DNA from 3 places in the Bradyrhizobium sp. USDA 4341 genome. Region 2 is predicted to be linked to each of the others. Evidence: predicted binding sites of a transcription regulator. Region 2 holds the regulator's gene; each other region holds the start of a gene.
What was found. The regulator PhoB, encoded in region 2, activates phosphate uptake and scavenging genes when phosphate is short. The targets are predictions, from matches to a motif close to TGTCATNNANCTGTCAT.
Positions count from the first base shown of each region.

Region 1: ACVIGB_RS14850 (UDP-2,3-diacylglucosamine diphosphatase) is a predicted target of PhoB. The motif match lies at 2,069-2,085, and genes of this name have one in related genera.
Region 3: ACVIGB_RS20335 (alkaline phosphatase D family protein) is a predicted target of PhoB. The motif match lies at 1,567-1,583, and genes of this name have one in related genera.

Region 1 covers NZ_JBSSGO010000002.1:1,853,953-1,857,146, reverse strand. The annotation lists gene ACVIGB_RS14865 (c-type cytochrome) at 1-455, shown strand, start outside; gene ACVIGB_RS14860 (Lrp/AsnC ligand binding domain-containing protein) at 537-782, opposite strand; gene thiD (bifunctional hydroxymethylpyrimidine kinase/phosphomethylpyrimidine kinase) at 964-1,761, shown strand; gene ACVIGB_RS14850 (UDP-2,3-diacylglucosamine diphosphatase) at 2,109-2,921, shown strand; gene ACVIGB_RS14845 (glycosyltransferase family 4 protein) at 2,918-3,194, shown strand, end outside.
Region 2 covers NZ_JBSSGO010000002.1:6,315,047-6,318,240, reverse strand. The annotation lists gene ACVIGB_RS35955 (GcrA family cell cycle regulator) at 453-965, shown strand; gene phoB (phosphate regulon transcriptional regulator PhoB) at 1,268-1,978, opposite strand; gene phoU (phosphate signaling complex protein PhoU) at 2,109-2,825, opposite strand; gene pstB (phosphate ABC transporter ATP-binding protein PstB) at 2,923-3,194, opposite strand, start outside.
Region 3 covers NZ_JBSSGO010000002.1:3,019,243-3,022,436, forward strand. The annotation lists gene ACVIGB_RS20335 (alkaline phosphatase D family protein) at 1-1,477, opposite strand, end outside; gene ACVIGB_RS20340 (hypothetical protein) at 1,791-2,222, opposite strand; gene ACVIGB_RS20345 (indolepyruvate ferredoxin oxidoreductase family protein) at 2,458-3,194, opposite strand, start outside.

The DNA of each region.
Region 1 (3,194 bases), 4.5 Mb from region 2:
CCTTCAACATCAGGCGCAATGTCGGTGTCTGGAAATTCCTGTTCATGGACGGCAAGCCGTTCGTCGCGGATGCGAGCCGCTCGGCGCATTGGTATCGCGGCGCCTATCTCGTCAACAGCTTCGGCCATTGCGCCGAGTGTCACAGCCCGCGCAATTTCCTCGGCGGCATCGTCAGCTCGCAACGCTTCGCCGGTGGCCCGAATCCCGAAGGCGAAGGCTGGGTGCCCAACATCACGCCGCGGGGGATCGCCGACTGGAGCGCGAAGGACATCGCCTATTTCCTCGAGAGCGGACAGACGCCGGACGGCGATAGTGCCGGCGGATCGATGGTGCGCGTGATCCGCAACACCTCGCAGCTCTCGTCGAGCGACCGCGACGCGATCGCCGACTACATCAAGTCGCTGCCGCCGGTCGAGGGACCGCCGAAGCCGGTGAAGAAGGAGAAGCAGTCCTGAGAGGCTCGCATCAAGATGCGGCCGATGTAGTTGCGCACTCTTGCCTGGTCATGCCGCCAGGATGAAAAGTGAGCTAGCAGTCTACTTCGCGCCGAACGCCTTGAAGGTGATGATGGTGAGGGTGTCCTGGATGCCCGGGATCACCTGAACCTTCTCGTTGATGAAATGGCCGATGTCGGTGTCGTGGTCGACGTAGAACTTGACCAGCAGATCGTAATTGCCCGCGGTGGAGTAGATCTCGGACGCAATCTCGGCTTCCGCCAGCGCATTGGCGACCGTGTAGGACTGGCCGAGCTTGCATTTGATCTGGACGAAGAAAGGAACCATCAAAGTCGTCTCCGGGGATTTCCGTGACTATAGGCCAAAAACCGGCGGCCAAGGCAAGGGTCAAGGCAACGCCAACTCGCGGTAAAGTCAGGCGAACTTGCTGCCAATGGGCGGCCGGGCTAGGACAGGCCATGATCTCGTTCGTAATGATCTCATTTCAATCAACCGCCGGTCCCGCGAGATGACGCCGGTCGCGCTCACCATTGCCGGCTCGGATTCCTCGGGCGGGGCGGGCATCCAGGCCGACCTCAAGAGCTTTGCCGCGCTCGGGGTCTATGGCGCCTCCGCCATCACGGCGCTGACCGCGCAGAACACCGCGGGGGTCAGCGGCATCCATCCGGTGCCCGCGGCGTTCGTCACGGCCCAGATCGATGCGGTGTTCTCCGACCTCGACGTCGGCGCTGTCAAGATCGGCATGGTGGCGCAGGCCGAGACCATCGTGGCGATTGCCGACGGGCTGAAGCGCTGGGCGCCGCGCCATGTCGTGCTCGATCCGGTGATGGTCGCAACCTCAGGCGATCGGCTGCTGGCAGCCGAGGCCGTCGATGCGCTGAAGACCATGCTGTTTCCGCTCGCCTCGCTGATCACGCCGAACCTGCCGGAAGTGGCGGCGCTGCTCAACGAGCCGGTCGCATCGAGCGAGGCCGACGTCGCGCGACAGGGCCGGCAATTGCTGGCGATGGGATGTCGCGCGGTGCTGGTCAAGGGCGGCCATGGGCACGGCGCGGAGAGCATCGACTATCTGATCGACGGCGAGCGCAGCATCGCGCTCGCGGCGCCGCGCATCGCGACATCGAACACGCACGGCACCGGCTGCTCGCTGTCATCGGCGATCGCGGCAGGACTCGCAAAGGGCGAGGCGATGGAGACCGCCGTGCGCAACGCCAAGGCCTGGATTACCGAAGCGATCGCCGCCGCCGATCGCTTCGCCGTCGGACGCGGCCACGGGCCGGTGCATCACTTCCACAAATATTACTGAAGCTATCGTAGCCCGGATGAAGCCAACGGGTCGCGCGAATGCGCGCCCGATGACAGGCTCCGCGAAATCCGGGAACAGATCATCCGCGGACGCAAGACCCCGGATTGCGCTCCGCTTCATCCGGGCTACGCACCATCGCCTCTTCGAATACGCGTTGTTCCTCTGCGATATGCAGGCAACACAACGCCTGTTCCGCACAACCGCGTCCATCCATGTCGCCAGATTGTCGCACGCCGCTGTTATCCGCACTGGAGGGGCGTGCTGCTGATTCTCGTTAACTGTTAGTGAGGCCTTGGGTCGCGGGGATCGTCATCGCCTTGTCACAGGAATCTGTTAGGTGCACAGGCATGGGAAGTGACTCCTTGAGTGAAGAAAGCCCCGAGCGGCGCTTTCGCACTTTGTTTATCTCCGACGTTCATCTCGGAGCCCGCGGTTCGCAAGCCGACCGCCTGCTGGACTTCCTCCGCTCTCACGATGCCGACACGATCTACCTCGTTGGTGATATCGTTGACGGCTGGGCGCTGAAGTCGAACTGGTACTGGCCGCAGACCCACAACGATTTCGTGCAGAAGATGCTGCGCAAGGCGCGCAAGGGCGCCAAGGTGATCTACGTCCCGGGCAACCACGACGAGTTCCTGCGCAAATATTACGGCACGCATTTCGGCGGCATCGACGTGGTGGAGAACACCGTTCACACCGGTGCCGACGGCAAGCGCTACCTCGTGATCCACGGCGACATCTTCGATCTCGTGGTGCAGAATGCGCGCTGGCTCGCCCATCTCGGCGACAAGGCCTACGACTTCGCGATCCAGATGAATCGCTTCGTCAACTTCTTCCGCAAGATGTTCGGCGTGCCGTACTGGTCGCTGTCGCAATGGGCCAAGCTGAAGGTCAAGAAGGCGGTGAACTATATCGGCGCGTTCGAGGCGACGCTGGCCGGCGAGGCGCGGCGCCACGGCTGCGACGGCGTGATCTGCGGCCACATCCATTACGCGACGATTCATGACGAGCACGGCATCCGCTACATGAATTGCGGCGACTGGGTGGAGAGCTGCACGGCGCTCGCCGAGCATGAGGACGGCCATTTCGAGATCATCACCTGGACCGACCCGGTGCGCCGGATCGCGCCAGTTCCGCGAGTGACGGCACGCGCTGCATGACGCATATCCTGGTCGCGACCGATGCGTGGCATCCCCAGGTCAACGGGGTTGTCCGCACGCTGACCATGATGGCACAGGCGGCGAAATCGCTCGGCGTCGAGGTGAGCTTCCTGACGCCGGACGAGTTCCGCACCTTCGCGATGCCGAGCTATCGCGATCTCCGGCTGGCGCTGCCGTATCAGGCCAAGGTCGCCAGTCTGATCGAGGCGGCCAGGCCCGACAGCATCCATATCGCGACCGAAGGCCCGATCGGGCTGTCGGTCCGCCGCTATT
Region 2 (3,194 bases):
ACGCCTACGCAGCAACCGCCAGCTTCGGAAAACAAAACGGCCGCCTTTGCGGGCGGCACGTGCGGGTCATTCTATGCGGCGGCCGGTAAGTGTCAATCGCCAGGAGCCGGCCTTTGCCGGCCTTCCTGCAATGCGAAACCGGCGCAATCCGGAGCATTCCCGTGCGGTGGAAAAGCCTCATAGCAATGCTTAACTTTGTGGGAACATGTGGACGCACGGCCGCGGACTCTTGCGCCAGAGTCACGCCATATTGTAGCGTTTGGCCTGTCGGGTACGACATCTCGTGCGGCAGTACTGGACCCTCTAAGTAGCCTTCGTGTCTCGTGTAAACGTTCGGGCGCAACACCGTGCCCGGCGAGGGCTAAGGGATTCTGGCCGCAGGGATATTTGTCCAGATTGGCTCGCAGCGCCGCTCCGATGACTGGCCGGCGCCATGCGAAAGGAAGAATGCGATGACTGTATTGACCTGGTCCGACGATCGCGTCGAGCAGCTGAAGAAGCTCTGGGAATCCGGCCTCTCGGCCAGCCAGATCGCGGCGGAACTTGGCAATGTGACGCGAAACGCCGTGATCGGCAAAGTGCATCGGCTCGGCCTCTCCGGCCGCGCCAAGGCCCCCTCAACGGCCGCGCCGCGGCAGCGCAAGGCCCGCCCAGCCCAGCACATGATGCGGGTGGCGCGCCCGGTCTCGCGCGGCAACACCGCGCTTGCGCACGCCTTCGAGGTCGAGATGGAGCCCGATCCGATCTCCTTCGACAACGTGGTGCCGATGAGCCAGCGGCTGTCGCTGCTCGAACTCAACGAGGCCACCTGCCACTGGCCGGTCGGAGATCCCTCGAGCCCGGAATTCTTCTTCTGCGGCGGCAAGGCGCTCGCCGGCCTGCCCTATTGCGCGCATCACTCACGCGTCGCCTACCAGCCCGCCAACGATCGCCGCCGGCCGTCGGCGAAGCCACAGATCAAGTAGCACTCGGGAAACCAGCCTGGACTGCAAAAACAAATCCCCGCGAAAGCGGGGATTTTTTTGTGTGATCGTAGCCCGGATGGAGCGAAGCGAAATCCGGGGCGGTGCTTGAAGCGGAGAACGCACTACAAACCGGCGTCGTCCCGGCGAAACCCGGGACCCATAACCACGAATGGGTGTTGTTAGAAAGTCGTCTGGCCGCTTGCCCATTGCGACGGCCGCGGCGTATGGGTCCCGGCTCCCGTGCGCAATTGCGCACTAGGCCGGGACGACGGCGTGTTGCGGCCTATGACTACTGCACGGCCTTACGGCTGTGGCTCGGCCTTCGCGAAGCGGTCGTCGAGCGCATAGCCGGCGCCGCGCACGGTGCGGATCGGATCCTGCTCGCGGCCCGGATTGAGCAGCTTGCGCAGGCGGCCGATATGCACGTCGACGGTCCGCTCATCGATATAGATGTCGCGGCCCCAGACGCTGTCGAGCAGTTGCTCGCGGCTGAACACGCGGCCGGGATGCTCGAGGAAGAATTCGAGCAGCCGATACTCGGTCGGACCGAGATCGATCGGACGTCCCGAGCGCGCCACGCGGCGCTTCTCGCGGTCGAGCTCGATGTCGCCATAGGTCAGCACGGTCGCAAGCCGCTCCGGGCTCGCGCGGCGCAGCAGGCCCTTCACCCGTGCCAGCAATTCGGGCACCGAGAACGGCTTGACGATGTAGTCGTCGGCGCCGGTGGCAAGCCCGCGCACGCGCTCGCTCTCCTCGCCGCGCGCGGTCAGCATGATGATCGGAAGCTGCTTGGTCTCGGGCCGCGCCCGCAGGCGCCGGCACAGCTCGATGCCGGACAGGCCCGGCAGCATCCAGTCCAGTACCACGAGGTCGGGAACGCGCTCCTTCAGGCGGGTGTCGGCATCGTCGCCGCGCCCGACCGTTTCGACATCGTAGCCTTCCGCATCGAGGTTGTAGCGCAACAGTGTCGTCAGCGCTTCCTCGTCTTCGACTACCAGAATGCGTGCGCTCATCGGTTTAAGTTCTCTCTCTGTGATGATCCGTTGCCCAGACGCAAACCGAAACGCTTACTTTCCTGAGCATAATCCCCGCGGAAGCGACTTGTCGTGAAGACAATCCGGCTCCGCGCCTGCGGATCATGTCCTAGGTACCCGGCACCGTGGTGGCAAAGTTGGTCATGTCGCCCTTCGGGCGCTTGTCGGTGATCTGCTGGCCCTCGATCATATAGAACACGGTCTCGGCGATATTGGTGGCATGATCGCCGATCCGCTCGATGTTCTTGGCGCAGAACATCAGATGGATGCAGAACGAGATGTTGCGCGGATCCTCCATCATGTAGGTCAGCAGCTCGCGGAACAGCGAGGTGCAGATCGCATCGACCTCCTCGTCGCCCTTCCAGACGTTCATCGCCGCCGGCAGATCGTGCGCGGCATAGGCGTCGAGCACCGACTTGACCTGCGACAGCACGAGGTCGGTCATGTGCTCAAGGCCGCGGATCAGCTTTAGCGGCTGGAAATCGCTTTCCAGCGCCGCGACGCGCTTGCCCATGTTCTTGGCGAGGTCGCCGATCCGCTCGAGGTCGGTGGCCACGCGCATCGCGCTGACGATTTCGCGCAGGTCAATCGCCATCGGCTGGCGGCGGGCGATCGTCAGCACCGCGCGCTCTTCGATGACGCGCTGCAGATTGTCGATCTCGATGTCGGCGGCGACCACGCGCTTGCCGAGCGCGACGTCGCGACGGATCAGCGCGTCGACCGACTCGGTGATCATCCGCTCGACGAGGCCGCCCATCTCGGCGACCAGGCGGGTCAACTCCTGCAGGTCGCTGTCGAATGCCTTGGCGGTATGTTCAGAAGCCATCGCTTGTCTCCCTCATGATCCCGGGGATCATGATTTGGTGTCCTCAGTTTCGCACGATCCGATCGAAAAACCGGTGCCCACTTTTGCGGATCATGCGCTAGCCGAACCGGCCGGTGATGTAGTCCTGGGTGCGTCGATCGCTCGGCGAGGTGAATATCTTGTTGGTGTCGTCGAACTCGATCAGCTCACCGAGATACATGAAGGCGGTCTTGTCGGAGACGCGCGCCGCCTGCTGCATGTTGTGGGTGACGATCGCGATCGTATAGTCCTCGGAGAGTTCCTGGATCAGCTCCTCGACCTTGGCGGTCGAGATCGGATCGAGCGCCGAGCACGGCTCGTCGAACAGGATCACCTCGGGCCGCACCGCCA
Region 3 (3,194 bases), 3.3 Mb from region 2:
TCACGCCGGTCTTGCCGTCGATGCCGACGCGGCCGAAGAATTGCAGGCCGAAACACGGCGCGAGATTGTCGCCCTGCTCGGCCGAGCAGCCCTTCTGGTACATCGCCTTCGGCCCAAAGGTGTTGTCGAGCTCGCCCGGCGACCAGGTGCCGGCATGCAGCGGGCCGGAGACGAATTCCCAGAACGGCTCGAACTCCTGAAACACGGCGCGGTTCGGATCATAATGATGCGCGGCGGTGTAGTGCATGTCGGCGGTGAGCCACACCGTGTTGCGGATGCCGGCGCGCTTCATGAAGGACAAGAGATCGGCGATCTCGTGCTCGCGCCGCTCCGGCGGGCCGTCGCCAAGCGCGACGGCGTCCAGGCTGACGAGGCCGATCGGCAGATCCGCAGCGATCACCTTCCAGGTCGCATCCGACGCCACCAGTTCCCGCTTCAACCAGGCGAGCTGGCTCTCGCCGAGGATGAACGCCTGGTCCGGATCGCCCTGCTTGTTCCAGCTGGAATCGCGATAGGAGCGCATGTCGATGATGAAGACGTCGAGCAGCGGCCCGTAGGCGATCTTGCGATAGACCCGGCCGTCGCGATCCGGCATCAGCCGCATCGGCATGAATTCATGGAAGGCGCGCCGCGCCCGCGCCACCAGGCGCGAGGTGCCGTCGGTATCGTAGCCGGTCGCATCGGCGGTGCCGACTGGCGACCAGTCGTCGGCCACCTCATGGTCGTCCCACTGCGCGAACATCGGCACCTCGGCATGGAAGGCGCGGAAATTCTCGTCGAGCCAGTTGTATTTGTAGTTGCCGCGAAACTCGTCGAGGCTGTGCGCGACCACCGATTTCTCCTCGGTGACGATGTTGCGCCAGACCTCGCCGTTCGGCAAGGTCTGCTCCGACGGCACCGTGCAATCCGCATAGATGTGATCGCCGGAGTGGATGAAGAAATCCGGGCGCTCGTTCAGCATGGTGCGGTAGCTGCGCAGGCCGCCGCGCGCGGGATCGATGCCCCAGCCCTGCCCCACGACGTCGCCGGACCAGACGAAACAGACCGAGCGGCGGTCGACCGGCGCGGTGCGGAAATGCCCGATGCGGCTTTCGCCGGGTATCCCGTCGCGATCCTCGAAATGGATACGATAGAACAGGTCCTGACCCGGCGGCAGGCCGTCGAGCAGCAGTTTTGCGGTGAAGTCGCGCTCGGGCAGCGCGTCGGCCGACGCTGTGCGCAGGATGGTGGCGAAGCTTTCGACCGCGGCGCATTCGATGCGCATCCGCGCGGCGCGATCAGCGCGGGCCCAGATCACAGCGGAATCGCTGGCGACGTCGCCGGACTGGATGCCCGCGATCGCGGGCCGATCTGCGGCGCGGCTCAGATAGGGCTTTGTCAGCGCGCCCAATCCTGCCAGCGCGGCCGTCGATGCCGAGCGCACCAGAAGCTGGCGCCTTGTCAGGCCTCGCCCCCTCGCGGAGATCGCTGTCGGCATCGAGTAACCTTCGTCGAATCGCAACGAAGGTTTTGCCTGCGCTGTTTGACTCCGCCCTTACGGTTTCTTGACTCTACGCCGACGGTTTTGCGACGGCGGGATGACTCGGGAGATATGGAGATCGGAACAGCGCAGAACGCCGAGCACTCGATGCTAATCCCGTCATCCTGAGGCGCGAGCGGAGCGAGCCTCGAAGGATGAATCGGCCAAAGACGGGCCGTCGATCCTTCGAGACGCGCGCAAGAGCGCGCTCCTCAGGATGACGGGTTTGGGATTGGCGCACTTCGAGAGAGCACAGGCGCGGCGGGCACTCTCACCGCTGCCAGTTGCAGATGCCGCCGGTGCGGCATGGCCAGGTCTGGATCCTGGTGTCGCGGGCTTCCGCGTCGAGCGGATTCGAATGGCGCCGCGCGAGCTTGGCGCGGGCGGGAACCTGCGCCACTGCGCGCTTGCGTTCATGCGGTGCCGTTACCCTGCTTGTCCGCACGGCCTTCTGCGACTCGACTTTCGGCTGCTCGACCTTCGGTTCGACACTGGCGCGCTGATCAGGTCCGTGGTCGGTCTTCGCCTCGACCGGAACCGGCTCGAACTGCGCCGGCGGGCCAAGCGGCTTCGGCGACAGCACGGCCCGCGAGAGATCGAGGCTGAAGAACTCGCTTGGGCGATAGTCGTCAGCCAACGCCACGCCACCCAACGCCAGGCACGCGGTGCAAACAGTTGCAACAAAAGCGCTTTTCAGGACCATCAAAGGGCCTCCTGAAATCACTCGAACAGAACAGCCATCATGTAGGAGCCCGGCCGCGCGAATCCAGCCACGGCTTACGGGCAGGGTTACCGGTCAACCAAGGCGGTCGTGGAAAGTTCCGCTGCCCGCCACCTGGAGCGCCGTTCCGATGGTATCGGAACGGGTTTCTAGGTTCTTGTTTTGACGCGTTTTCTTCACGCGAACCGGTAGGCACTTCGCTCGAATACGCTCCAGCCTACTCCGCCGCCTGTGCCAGCGGCTGGCCGATCGCACGCTCCAGCCGCGCGCATTCGGTGCGGTAGCGGGCGACGTTGCCTTCCTTGATGTGGCCGTAGCCGCGCACGAGGTCCGCAGCCTTCGCCAGCGCCACTAGGCGCGGCAAATCGAGCGGCCTCTTGCCGTCGAGGTGACGCAGGATCATCGCCGCATACTCCACCGGCAGCGCGCGCTCCATCTTGCGCTCGGCGGTGTAGCCGAAGATGTCGAGCGCGGTGCCGCGCAGGCCCTTCAGCCCCGCCAGCAGGCCGAACGCCTTGAAGATCCACGGCCCGAACTCGCGCTTCTGCAAGCGCCCGGTGACGGGATCGCGCTGCGCCAGTAGCGGCGGCGCCAGCAGGACCTTCAGACCGGAATTGCCCTCGAACTGCTCCCTCAGCGCCTTGCTGAACTCGCCGTCCGAATAGAGCCGCGCCACTTCGTATTCGTCCTTGTAGGCCATCAGCTTGAACAGGCCCTTTGCGAAGGCTTCGGTCAGGTCCTGCGAGCCCGGCGCTGCCGCGGCTTCGGCGGAGCGGACGCGCGCGACGTCGTCGAGATAGCGCTTGCCGTAGGCCGCGTCCTGATAGTCGGTGAGGAACTTGGCGCGGAACGCAATCGCCTCATCGAGCGTCTTCTTGGCCGGTGCGGCGCCTGCGTTCTTGAAGCGCGCGGCGCTGACCACGCGCTGCAGATCATGCGCGGCGAGCCGCCCCC